Regions from separate parts of the Rhizobium sp. NZLR1 genome, predicted to be linked through region 3. Evidence: predicted binding sites of a transcription regulator. Region 3 holds the regulator's gene; each other region holds the start of a gene.
The links. The regulator LexA, encoded in region 3, represses DNA repair genes until DNA is damaged. The targets are predictions, from matches to a motif close to TGTTCNNNNTGTGTTCNG.
Positions count from the first base shown of each region.

Region 1: the regulator LexA is predicted to act here: its motif matches at 1,445-1,462, upstream of J3O30_RS15435 (ribonuclease).
Region 2: the regulator LexA is predicted to act here: its motif matches at 1,758-1,775, upstream of J3O30_RS22160 (metallopeptidase family protein).

Region 1 covers NZ_CP071632.1:3,102,641-3,105,914, forward strand. The annotation lists gene ettA (energy-dependent translational throttle protein EttA) at 1-592, opposite strand, end outside; gene J3O30_RS15435 (ribonuclease) at 690-1,430, opposite strand; gene J3O30_RS15440 (alpha/beta hydrolase) at 1,686-2,630, shown strand; gene J3O30_RS15445 (DMT family transporter) at 2,648-3,274, shown strand, end outside.
Region 2 covers NZ_CP071632.1:4,524,620-4,527,893, forward strand. The annotation lists gene J3O30_RS22155 (DNA polymerase Y family protein) at 1-752, opposite strand, end outside; gene J3O30_RS33280 (hypothetical protein) at 793-1,737, opposite strand; gene J3O30_RS22160 (metallopeptidase family protein) at 1,899-2,336, shown strand; gene J3O30_RS22165 (DUF1737 domain-containing protein) at 2,360-2,566, opposite strand; gene J3O30_RS22170 (CoA ester lyase) at 2,566-3,274, opposite strand, start outside.
Region 3 covers NZ_CP071632.1:2,127,700-2,130,973, forward strand. The annotation lists gene J3O30_RS10635 (ComEC/Rec2 family competence protein) at 1-1,015, shown strand, start outside; gene lexA (transcriptional repressor LexA) at 996-1,715, opposite strand; gene J3O30_RS10645 (VOC family protein) at 1,913-2,809, shown strand; gene kdsA (3-deoxy-8-phosphooctulonate synthase) at 2,806-3,274, shown strand, end outside.

The sequences.
Region 1 (3,274 bases), 970 kb from region 3:
GTTTTTCGAGCCAGGCAATCGTCTCGGCGTCGAGGTGGTTGGTCGGTTCGTCGAGCAGCAGCAGATCCGGCTGCGAAAGCAGCAGCCGGCAGAGAGCTATACGGCGGCGCTCACCACCGGAAAGGCTGGTGACATCGGCGTCGCGCGGCGGGCAGCGCAGGGCTTCCATGGCCATCTCGACCTGACTTTCCAGATCCCAAAGGTTCTGGCTGTCGATAATGTCCTGAAGCTTCGATCCCTCTTCCGCCGTCTCGTCGGAATAGTTCATCATCAGTTCATTGTAGCGCTCGAGCACCGCCGTCTTCGAAGCAACGCCTTCCATGACGTTCTCGAACACCGTCTTGTTGGCATCGAGGTGCGGCTCCTGCTCGAGGTAGCCGACTGTCGCTCCTTCGGCGAGCCAGGCTTCGCCGGTAAATTCCGTGTCTTGACCGGCGATGATGCGCAGCACCGTGGATTTGCCGGCGCCGTTCGGTCCGAGGATACCGATCTTGGCATCGGGGTAGAAGGAGAGGTGGATATTCTCCAGGATCTTCTTGTTGCCATAGGCCTTGTTGAGGCCGGACATATGATAGATGAACTGACGTGCCATGCTGCGCTGCTCCGGGCGGAAAACTTCGATCGTGCCGCTATGTAGGCGAAACAGCGCCTGCGGGCAACGCCGAAACCCGGTTACTCAGGATTTCCGGTCAAAAGCCCGCAGCATCGACGACGCCCTCGTCGCAGCCGAAGGAGGTTTTCCCCGCCCCCTGGATCAGATCGGCAAGCCCGGCGCTTTTCGCCGACGCCGCCCCGGCGGCCTCCGAAAGCCCGATGGTCAACCCGCTGATCATCTTGACATTGCCGGCCCGCCGGCAGCTCATCTTGACGCGCTCGCCGGCGCCCGGCCCGAAGCTCTTGTCGAAAGCTGCCTTGATCGCCTCGGCCTTGACCTGCTTGCCGATATTGGCGGCGAAAAGATCGCGCACGGCCGAGGTATTGAGCGCGCCGAGGAGATGCACGCCGACGCCGAAATAATCTTCGGCGCTCATTTTCGTGCAGGTGCCGTGTTTTGTCCACTCATGCCGTTCCAGACCGGATTGCGTCCCGGGCATGGCCTTTGCGAGCGCCGCCTGCGTCTCCGCCGAAAGCGTGACCGCCGGCAACGTGTTCCAGCTGCCGTCCTTATCGGCGGCCTTCTGCTCGGCGTTGACGTCGCAATAATTCTGTCGCATCGGCCAGAGCCCGTGCAAGGAAAAATTCGTCGCATCGGGGCGCTCGCCGGTCTGGCTCGCACATTCGGCCTTCTTCTGGTTCGTTTGGCAGAAAGCCGGCTGCCAGCTTGCTGAAAGAATAAAACGGGTGCGCCCGCCGGCCTCCTGCGCCACGGCGGCGCCGGCAACAACCATCGAAACGGCGAACGTCAAGGTACGTAACTGCATGCTGCTCATTTCAACCCCCAAAAAAGAACAATACAGGAACAAATAAGCACGAAGATCGAAAGCCCGCAACCCTGAATCGTAGCGTTCCCGCATTTTGTTATCGGATAACTCAAGGCTCGGTGTTGCATTTGCCTTCAGCGCCGCGCGTCTTTTCAGACGCGCAAAGGACGCTGCAGCACATTGCTGCTGCATAATTCCTTAAATCGATTCCGATTTAAGGAATTATGCAGTGCGATCTGGTCTGTTCCTGCAAGGAGGATCCAGATGTTTTCTGAAACGCAAAAGCTCACCGTGCCGGGGGCGTCGCTTGCCTATCACCATATCGAGGCCGCCGGCCCGGCGCGCGGCATCCTGTTGATATCGCACGGCCTCGCCGAACATTCGAAACGCTATCGCGCTTTCGCAGAGGCTATGACGGCGCGCGGCTATCACGTCTATGCCCATGACCACCGCGGCCACGGCGAGACGACGGCCCCCGACGCGCCGATCGGCCGCTTCGCCCGGCGGGACGGCGTCGACAGAGTGATCGGCGACGTCATCGCCATGCGCGCTCACGCTGCCTTGCGCCATCCTGGCCTGCCGGTGATCCTCTTCGGCCATTCGATGGGCGGCCTGATCGCCCTCAATGCCGCCGTCACGGCGCCTGTCGATTTCGACGCCGTCGCCGTCTGGAATTCGAATTTCGCCGTCGGTCTCGCCGGCCGCGCCGCCCAGGCGATCCTGCTTGCCGAGCGCATGCTGAAGGGCTCCGACGTGCCGAGCGGCCTCCTGCCGAAACTCACCTTCGGCGCCTGGGGAAAGTCGATTCCGGGATGCCGCACCGAGTTCGACTGGCTCTCGCGCCTTCCCGACGAAGTCGACAAATATATCACCGATCCGCTCTGCGGCTTCGACGCCTCGGTCTCTCTCTGGCTTGATCTTTTCGACCTGACTTTTCGCGCCCCGCAGAAGCGCCATCTGGATCGGCTGCCGCGCCACATGCCAATCCATCTGGTCGGCGGCGGTGAAGACCCGGCGACGGCGCGTGGAAAAGCCATCGTCTGGCTGTCAAACCATTTGAAAGCCCGGGGCTTCTCTCGTATCAGCACTGAGATATATCAGGGCATGCGGCATGAGACGCTGAACGAGATCGGCGCAGAAGCGGCAACCGCAGCCTTCGCGGACTGGTGCGACGAGGCCGTCGCCAGACCCCGAGCGGCCAGATCCTGAGCAACAAGGATTTCATCATGAGCAACACCACTGCCCGCCCCATATCGTCCAACCCCGACGTGACCACAGGGCTTGCGCTGATGTTTCTTTCGGTAATGGTCTCGCCGCTCATCGACATCTTCGCCAAGCTTGCCGTCGTCACGATCCCGTCCGCCGAGATCACCGCCGCCCGCTTTGCCCTACAGGCGCTCTGCATGCTACCGATCGTCATATGGCGGCGCAGCTTCACCGACTTCTCCTGGCGCCAGAGCCTTTTCCATGCCATCCGCGGCGCGATCATAACGGTCTCGATGATCTCCTTCGTCACCACGCTGAAATATATGGCCGTCGCCGACGCGATTGCGATCTTCTTCGTCGAGCCGATCGTGCTGACCATTCTCGGCGGCATTTTCCTGAAGGAAACGATCGGCTGGCGGCGCTATACCGCCTGCGGCGTCGGCTTCTTCGGGGCAATGCTGATCATCCAGCCGAGTTTCAGCGAAGTCGGCTACGTCGCGCTCCTGCCCGTCCTCAGCGCGCTCTGCATCGCGATCTTCGTACTGATGACCCGCGTCCTCTCGCACCGGGAAGATCCCTGGGCGATGCAGTTCCAGATGGGCATCTGGGGCCTCATCTTCTGCGCCATCCTGCTTTTTGCGGGCGAA
Region 2 (3,274 bases), 2.2 Mb from region 3:
CTGCCGTCGACCCGGAACAGCACCAGTTCGAACACCCGCCCGCCGGCGCCTCGCGCCTCCAGCGACGGCTGCAGCGACATGGCGACCTGCCTGGTGACGGCAAGGATCTGTTCTTCCGTCCCGATCGGCTCGATCAGGCGGCTTTCGGCCGAGAGACTGGCAACCGGACGCCGGGGCGAGACCGGCTCCTCTTCACGTCCGAGCGCCTGATCGAGACGCAGAAGCAGCCCCGGGCCGAACCGGCGGGTCAGCGGCGCCCGCGGTGCATCGATGACGTCGCCGACATATTTCAGACCGAGCTTCTTCAGGGCATCGACGGTTCGTCCTTCCAGCCGCAAGGCCGCGACCGGCAAGGGCAGCAGCACATGCTCCGTTTCCTCGTCCTCGATCACGCCGCCTTGCCCGAAGCGCGACGCGGCCCAGGAAAGGCCTGGCGACGACGAGATCGCCCCGCGCGCATCGAACCCCATATGAAAAAGCCGCGACAGCACATCCTTGAGAAGCGTCTTTTCCCCGCCGAAGAGATGGGCGCAGCCGCTAATATCCAGAAACAGGCCGTCCTTGCCGTCGAACGCCACCAGCGGCGTATAGCGGTCGCACCAGTCGGCAATGGCCTCCAGCAACCGGCGGTCGGCCTCCGGATCCTCTTCCGCGACCTCGAGCAATGGGTACATGGCGCGCGCTTCGGCAACGCCCTGCTCCTTCTTCAGGCCCAGCCTCTCGGCCAACTCGTCCAGAGCCGTCAGTCGCATCGCATTGTTGAGCTTGCCGGAACAGACGATAGGCGGCGTCTCAGGACGCCCTTTCGAACGCCAGGAGAGCCCCCACCGCCTGCGGGCGATTCGGTCCGTTGGCAGATGCGGGAAGCTGAGCGCTAGAATCCGTTGACTGTTCGCTTGGAGGACGAACGAGGTTTGGTTCGGCGACAGGGAGAAATTCGCGTTCATGGGGGTTCCACTCCAGAAAAAAGGAGAGCGGGGCCGGGTTACGGCTCTTCTCCAGCGTCAGACGGAAAATCGGATTGCCGATGCTGCCGGAAAGCTTCGATCCATCCGGCAATGGCCGCAGACCGGACGGGGCCGGCTCGACATGCAGACGGAAGGCCGCGCTGCTCGCCTCCTCCGCCCCGGCTTGACGGACAATAAAGAGCGGACGGCGGGCAGCACGCGCCCGAAGGCTGAGCCTGCGGCTTTCGGTCAGACCGAAATGGGCGGGATTGCCGCGCACTTCGAAGATGACGGCCGAAAAAGCAGCGCTTTCCACCGCCGTCTCCACCAGCCAGAGCGCCTCGTCCAGCTTGCGCGGCGCCGCATGGAGAAACCGCTCCGGGCTCAGCCCGAAATCCAGAAGCCCGGGGGCATAGGGACGGCCGGCCTCCAGCGTGCCGACAGCATCGCCGATCCAGAGGAACGGCGAAAGCCTGCCGGCATCCGCTTCCTGCTTCTGCAGCCGCGCTGCGACAGCCATTGCCAGCCCGCTGGCAGCACCTGCATCGCGAGACAAAATCGAGCGGAATTCGGTGATTGCATCGAGCGGCAGACCGCCTTCCAGCGCCTCATCAAGACATTCCACCCCAAACGCCAGCGGCGGCAGAATGCATCTCCGGGGCGCCTTGCCGCCTTCCGCCAGGGTTTCCCGCTCGGCCGCCGCAAGCGCCGGCGCCGGCTTCCCCTCTAGTCTGGCGATGGTTTCGCGGAGCGCAAAAAGCCGCTCGCGCGCCAGGGCGTGCTGCGCCATGGCGTTTCTCCAATCCGTCTTGTTCCTGTTATGTTCTTATAGATTCCAGAGAGCTAATGAAGAGTCAACGGCCATTTTATATGAATTTATTCCTGCCTTTGATTCCGCACTCGAAAATCGGCGATAAAGGTTCTATATGGCCCGCAAAGGAAGGATTATTCATGGCCCGCATAGACCAGAGCGATGATTGGCGGGACCGCCATGCGCCGACGATAAGCGCCTTCGAGTCGCTGGCCATGGAGGCCTACAGCCATCTGCCGGAAGAATTCCGCCAGCTGACCACCAACCTGACGATCGAGATCGAAGATTTCCCCGATGACGACGTGTTCGAGGACATGGCGCTGGAAACCCCTTTCGATCTGCTTGGTCTTTTCGAGGGCAGGGGCATTTCCGAACGTTTCACAGTGGAAACCGGCGAGATGCCCAACCGCATCCGCCTCTATCGGCGGCCTATTCTCGATTACTGGGCTGAGAATGACGAGACGCTCGGCGACATCATCACCCACGTCCTGATCCACGAAATCGGCCACCATTTCGGGCTGAGCGACGATGATATGGAGCGGATCGAGGAAAGCGCCGAGGAAGCCGCCGATCGCTGAAGCCGGGTGTCCGGCAGAACGAGCTATTGCTCGGAGAGCTTCACCTCGGGATGGTAATCCTTGCCTTCGACAGTCTTGACGACGGCCTGGCCGCACTGCATCGCGCCGGTCGCGGCATTGAAGGCATATGTCGGCGAGCCCTCCAGTGACCAGCCCTTGTTGAGGGCGGCGGTGACCTTGTGGCAGAAGGAAGCATCGTCGGGACCGGTCAGGAAGCGGTAGAGTTTCATCAGGCGGGCTTTCTTGCAGAAATCAGGCGAGCTTTATGAACCAGAGCTTCGGCTTGGACAAGATGCAGCCGCTCGATCATCCGCCCACCTGAATTGATGACGTTCAAACCATCGGAAGCGGGGTCGGCAAAGGCTGATATGATCGCCTCTGCTTCCGCAATGGCCGCCGGATCCGGGCCGAAATGGCGGTTGGCAGGCTCGATCTGGGTGGGGTGGATCAGCATCTTGCCGGCAAAACCCATGGCCCGGCCCTGCAGGCATTCGGCATCGAAACCCTGTTCGTCCCTGAAATCGTTGAAGACGCTGTCGATTGCATCGAGCCCGTAAGCGCTGACCGCCAGGACGACCTGCATCAGCCATGGCACGAGATAGGTCCGCCCCGGCTGCGCCAGCACGCCCGTTTCCTTGCGCAGGTCGTTGAGCCCGACGACGAGGCAATCGAGCCGCGAGCCCGGCGTGCGCCCGGCTTCCGCGATCGCCGCGGCATTCAGGATGCCGCGCGGCGTCTCGATCATCGCCCAGATGCGCAGATCTTCCGGCGCATCCGCTTCGAAGAGAAGGTCGCTGGCCGCCATGACATCCTGCGGTTCGTCGACCTTCGCCAGCAGCACGGCATCAGGCCCAAGGGCCGTCACCAGCTCCATGTCGGCCGGGCCGAAATCCGATGCCAGGCTGTTGATGCGGATGATCCGCTCCTTGTTTTCGAGT
Region 3 (3,274 bases):
GACCTCGCTGATCGGCGGTTTTTCCACGGCGCTGTTTTCGATCGAACATTTTCATCGCCTGACCGCTTACGGGCTGCCGGCAAATCTCGCGACGATGCCGATCATCTCCTTCATCGTCATGCCGGCCGGGCTGCTGGCGATGTTGCTCATGCCGTTCGGTCTGGACGTTCCGCTCTGGAAGGTGGTCGGCCTCGGCCTCGACCTGGTGATTGCGGTCGCCAAAACGGTGTCCGGTTGGGGCGGTGATATCGGCATCGGCCGCTTGCCGGCTTGGTATTTCGCTGTCGCCGTGGCCGGCTTTCTGCTGCTGACGCTGCTGCGCACCCGGCTGCGCCATATCGGCACATCGATTATCGCCGTCTCTACGCTCGGCGTGCTGCTTCTGCCGCTTCCCCGGGCGCCGGATCTGGTGATTTCGGAGGATGGCAGTCTCGTCGCAGTGGTCGCGGCTGCGGCAATCGCTTCCAACCGCGAAAACCCGCCGGATTTCATCTTCGATCAGTGGCAGAGAGCACTTGTCCTGCCGACGCATTTCCCGCCGAAAATGCTGGATGGTCCCGCTGTCCCGCCGGAGGGAGACGACCGCCGCGTCAGGCTTTCCCGCGATCAGCAGAATGAAGCGAGGGCGGCGATGCGGGCGGCTGTCGCCGGTGGTGAAGCAAACCGCTTTTCCTGCGTCAAAAAGGCCTGGTGCACATCAAGGCTCGGCAATGGTCATGTGGTTGCCGTCATCGACAACGCTGCCTATCTCGGTCCGGCTTGCGACGCGGCGGATATCGTCGTGACGTCGGTCCGCCTGCGGTTCAACAGCTGCCGATCAGGAGCGACGCTCTTTACCGGTGAGACGCTGCGCAGGACTGGCTCCGTCGAGCTGCGCTTCGCCGATGCCGGCCTGGAGGTCGTGACCGCATTCGAAACCCTGTCGCGCCCATGGAAGCGCCATCGCGCCTATGACTGGCGCAGCAACAGTTTTGCCGAATCCGGCCTCTCCAATGTCAGTGATAGCGGCGAATGAGGCCGACGAGCTTGCCCTGCACCTTGACGCGGTCCGGCCCGAAAATCCGGGTCTCATAAGCCGGATTGGCAGCCTCCAGCGCGATCGAGGCGCCCTTGCGGCGGAAACGTTTGAGCGTCGCTTCTTCGTCATCGACCAGGGCAACGACAATGTCGCCGGGACTTGCGGTGCTGCCGTTGCGGATGATTACCGTGTCGCCGTCGAAGATGCCGGCGTCGATCATCGAATCGCCCTTGACCTCCAGCGCATAATGTTCGCCGGAGCCGAGCATGTCTGCGGGAACGACGATGTCGTGGGTGTTATTCTGGATCGCCGAGATCGGAACGCCGGCAGCGATCCGGCCCATGACCGGCACGGAGACGGAGTTGCCGTTATCGGCGACCGGTTTTGCAGGAGCGGGGGCGGCGACCGGCTGCGGCTTGCCGAGGCTGCCCTCGATGACGCTTGGCGAAAAGCCGCGCCGGGGCTGGATGCTCGGGCTGTAGGCCTCCGGAAGCTTGATGACCTCGAGCGCCCGGGCGCGGTTCGGTAGGCGGCGAATGAAGCCACGCTCTTCAAGCGCTGTGATCAAACGATGAATGCCGGATTTCGAGGCCAGATCCAGGGCATCCTTCATTTCGTCGAAAGAGGGCGGAATGCCGGATTCCTTCATGCGCTCATGAATGAAAAGCAGGAGCTCCTGTTGTTTGCGCGTGAGCATCGACGTGTGACCCCTTGATTGAAACAAATCCAGAACAGAACACTATATGTTCCATATGTGTTCCGCAAGTAGCTAAATTTCCGTAAAACTTGCCGCCAACTCGTTGAGTTTTTTATTTTCATTCGCCGGATTGGCGCACATGTCTTGCATTGAAGGTGGCGCTGTCGCACCCTCTTGGCGTTTCAGGGAGGGATATCATGAACGAGCACTCGGCCAAACCGCACCCGCTGGATCATGTCGTGCTGCCCGTTGTCAATATCGACCTGGCGCGCGAAAGGCTCGGCAAGCTTGGCTTCACCGTTGCCGCCGATGCCCGCCATCCCTTCGGAACGGAGAATGCCTGCGTCTTCTTTGCCGACAAGACCTATCTGGAGCCGCTCGGTATCGCCAGCCGCGAGGAGAGCGAGGCATCGGCGCGGCAAGGCAATGTCTTCACCGCCCGCAATCGGGCCTTCCGCTTCCGCTGTGGCGAGGAGGGGCTTTCGGCGGTGGCGTTCGGCACCGGGGATGCCGGCCGCGCTCATCGGAGCTTCGTCGGCAGCGGATCGAGCGCCGGCGACATGCTGCAGTTCAGCCGGCCGATGAAAATGCCGGACGGTTCCGAGACCATGGCCGGCTTCAAGCTGGCCTTTGCCGCTGAGTTGCGCGCGCCGGATTTCTTCCTCTTCTGTGTTGAGCGCATCAATCCTCTGCCGGCCGATCGCGGTGCGCTAGAGACGCATGCCAATGGCGTCACCGGCATTGCCGAGATCGCGCTTTGCGCGCCGGACCCCTCTGCATTCGCCGCCTTCGTCAGCCTTGCAACGGCGCAATCGGCCGTCGAGAAAACCGGTTTCGGCGTTAATATCGCGGCGCCGAATGCGAAAATCAGCCTGATGACGCCGGAAGGGCTGGAGGCCTATTTCGAGATCGCCGTCGCATCCGCCGACCGCGGCCTGCGCGGCCGGGCTATCCTCTTTGCCGTCACCGATCTTGCCGTGACAGAAGCGCATTTGGCTGCTAACGGAGTGACCTACACGCGCAAGAACAATCGCATTCTGGTGAAGCCCGCGCCCGGGCAGGGCACGCTCTTCGCCTTCGAGGAAACACGATGAGCACTGATACGAATTCCGAAGTCAGGATCGGCGAGGGCGCAGGCCAGGTCACATTTTCCAATACCGGCCGCCTGTCGCTGATTGCCGGCCCTTGCCAGATGGAGAGCCGCGACCACGCCTTCATGGTTGCCGGCACACTGAAGGAGCTTTGCGCCAAACTCGGCATCGGTCTCGTCTACAAGAGCTCCTTCGACAAGGCAAACCGCACCTCGCTCTCTGCCGAACGCGGCATCGGGCTTGAAAAGGGCATGCAGATCTTCGCCGACCTGAAGAAGGAGTTCGGTTTTCCCGTCCTGACCGACGTCCACACCGCCGAGCAATGCGCCGCGGTGGCAAAAGTGGTCGATGTCCTGCAGATCCCGGCTTTCCTCTGCCGCCAGACCGACCTTCTGATCGCCGCCGCCGAGACCGGCCGCGCCGTCAATGTCAAGAAGGGCCAGTTCCTCGCTCCCTGGGATATGAAAA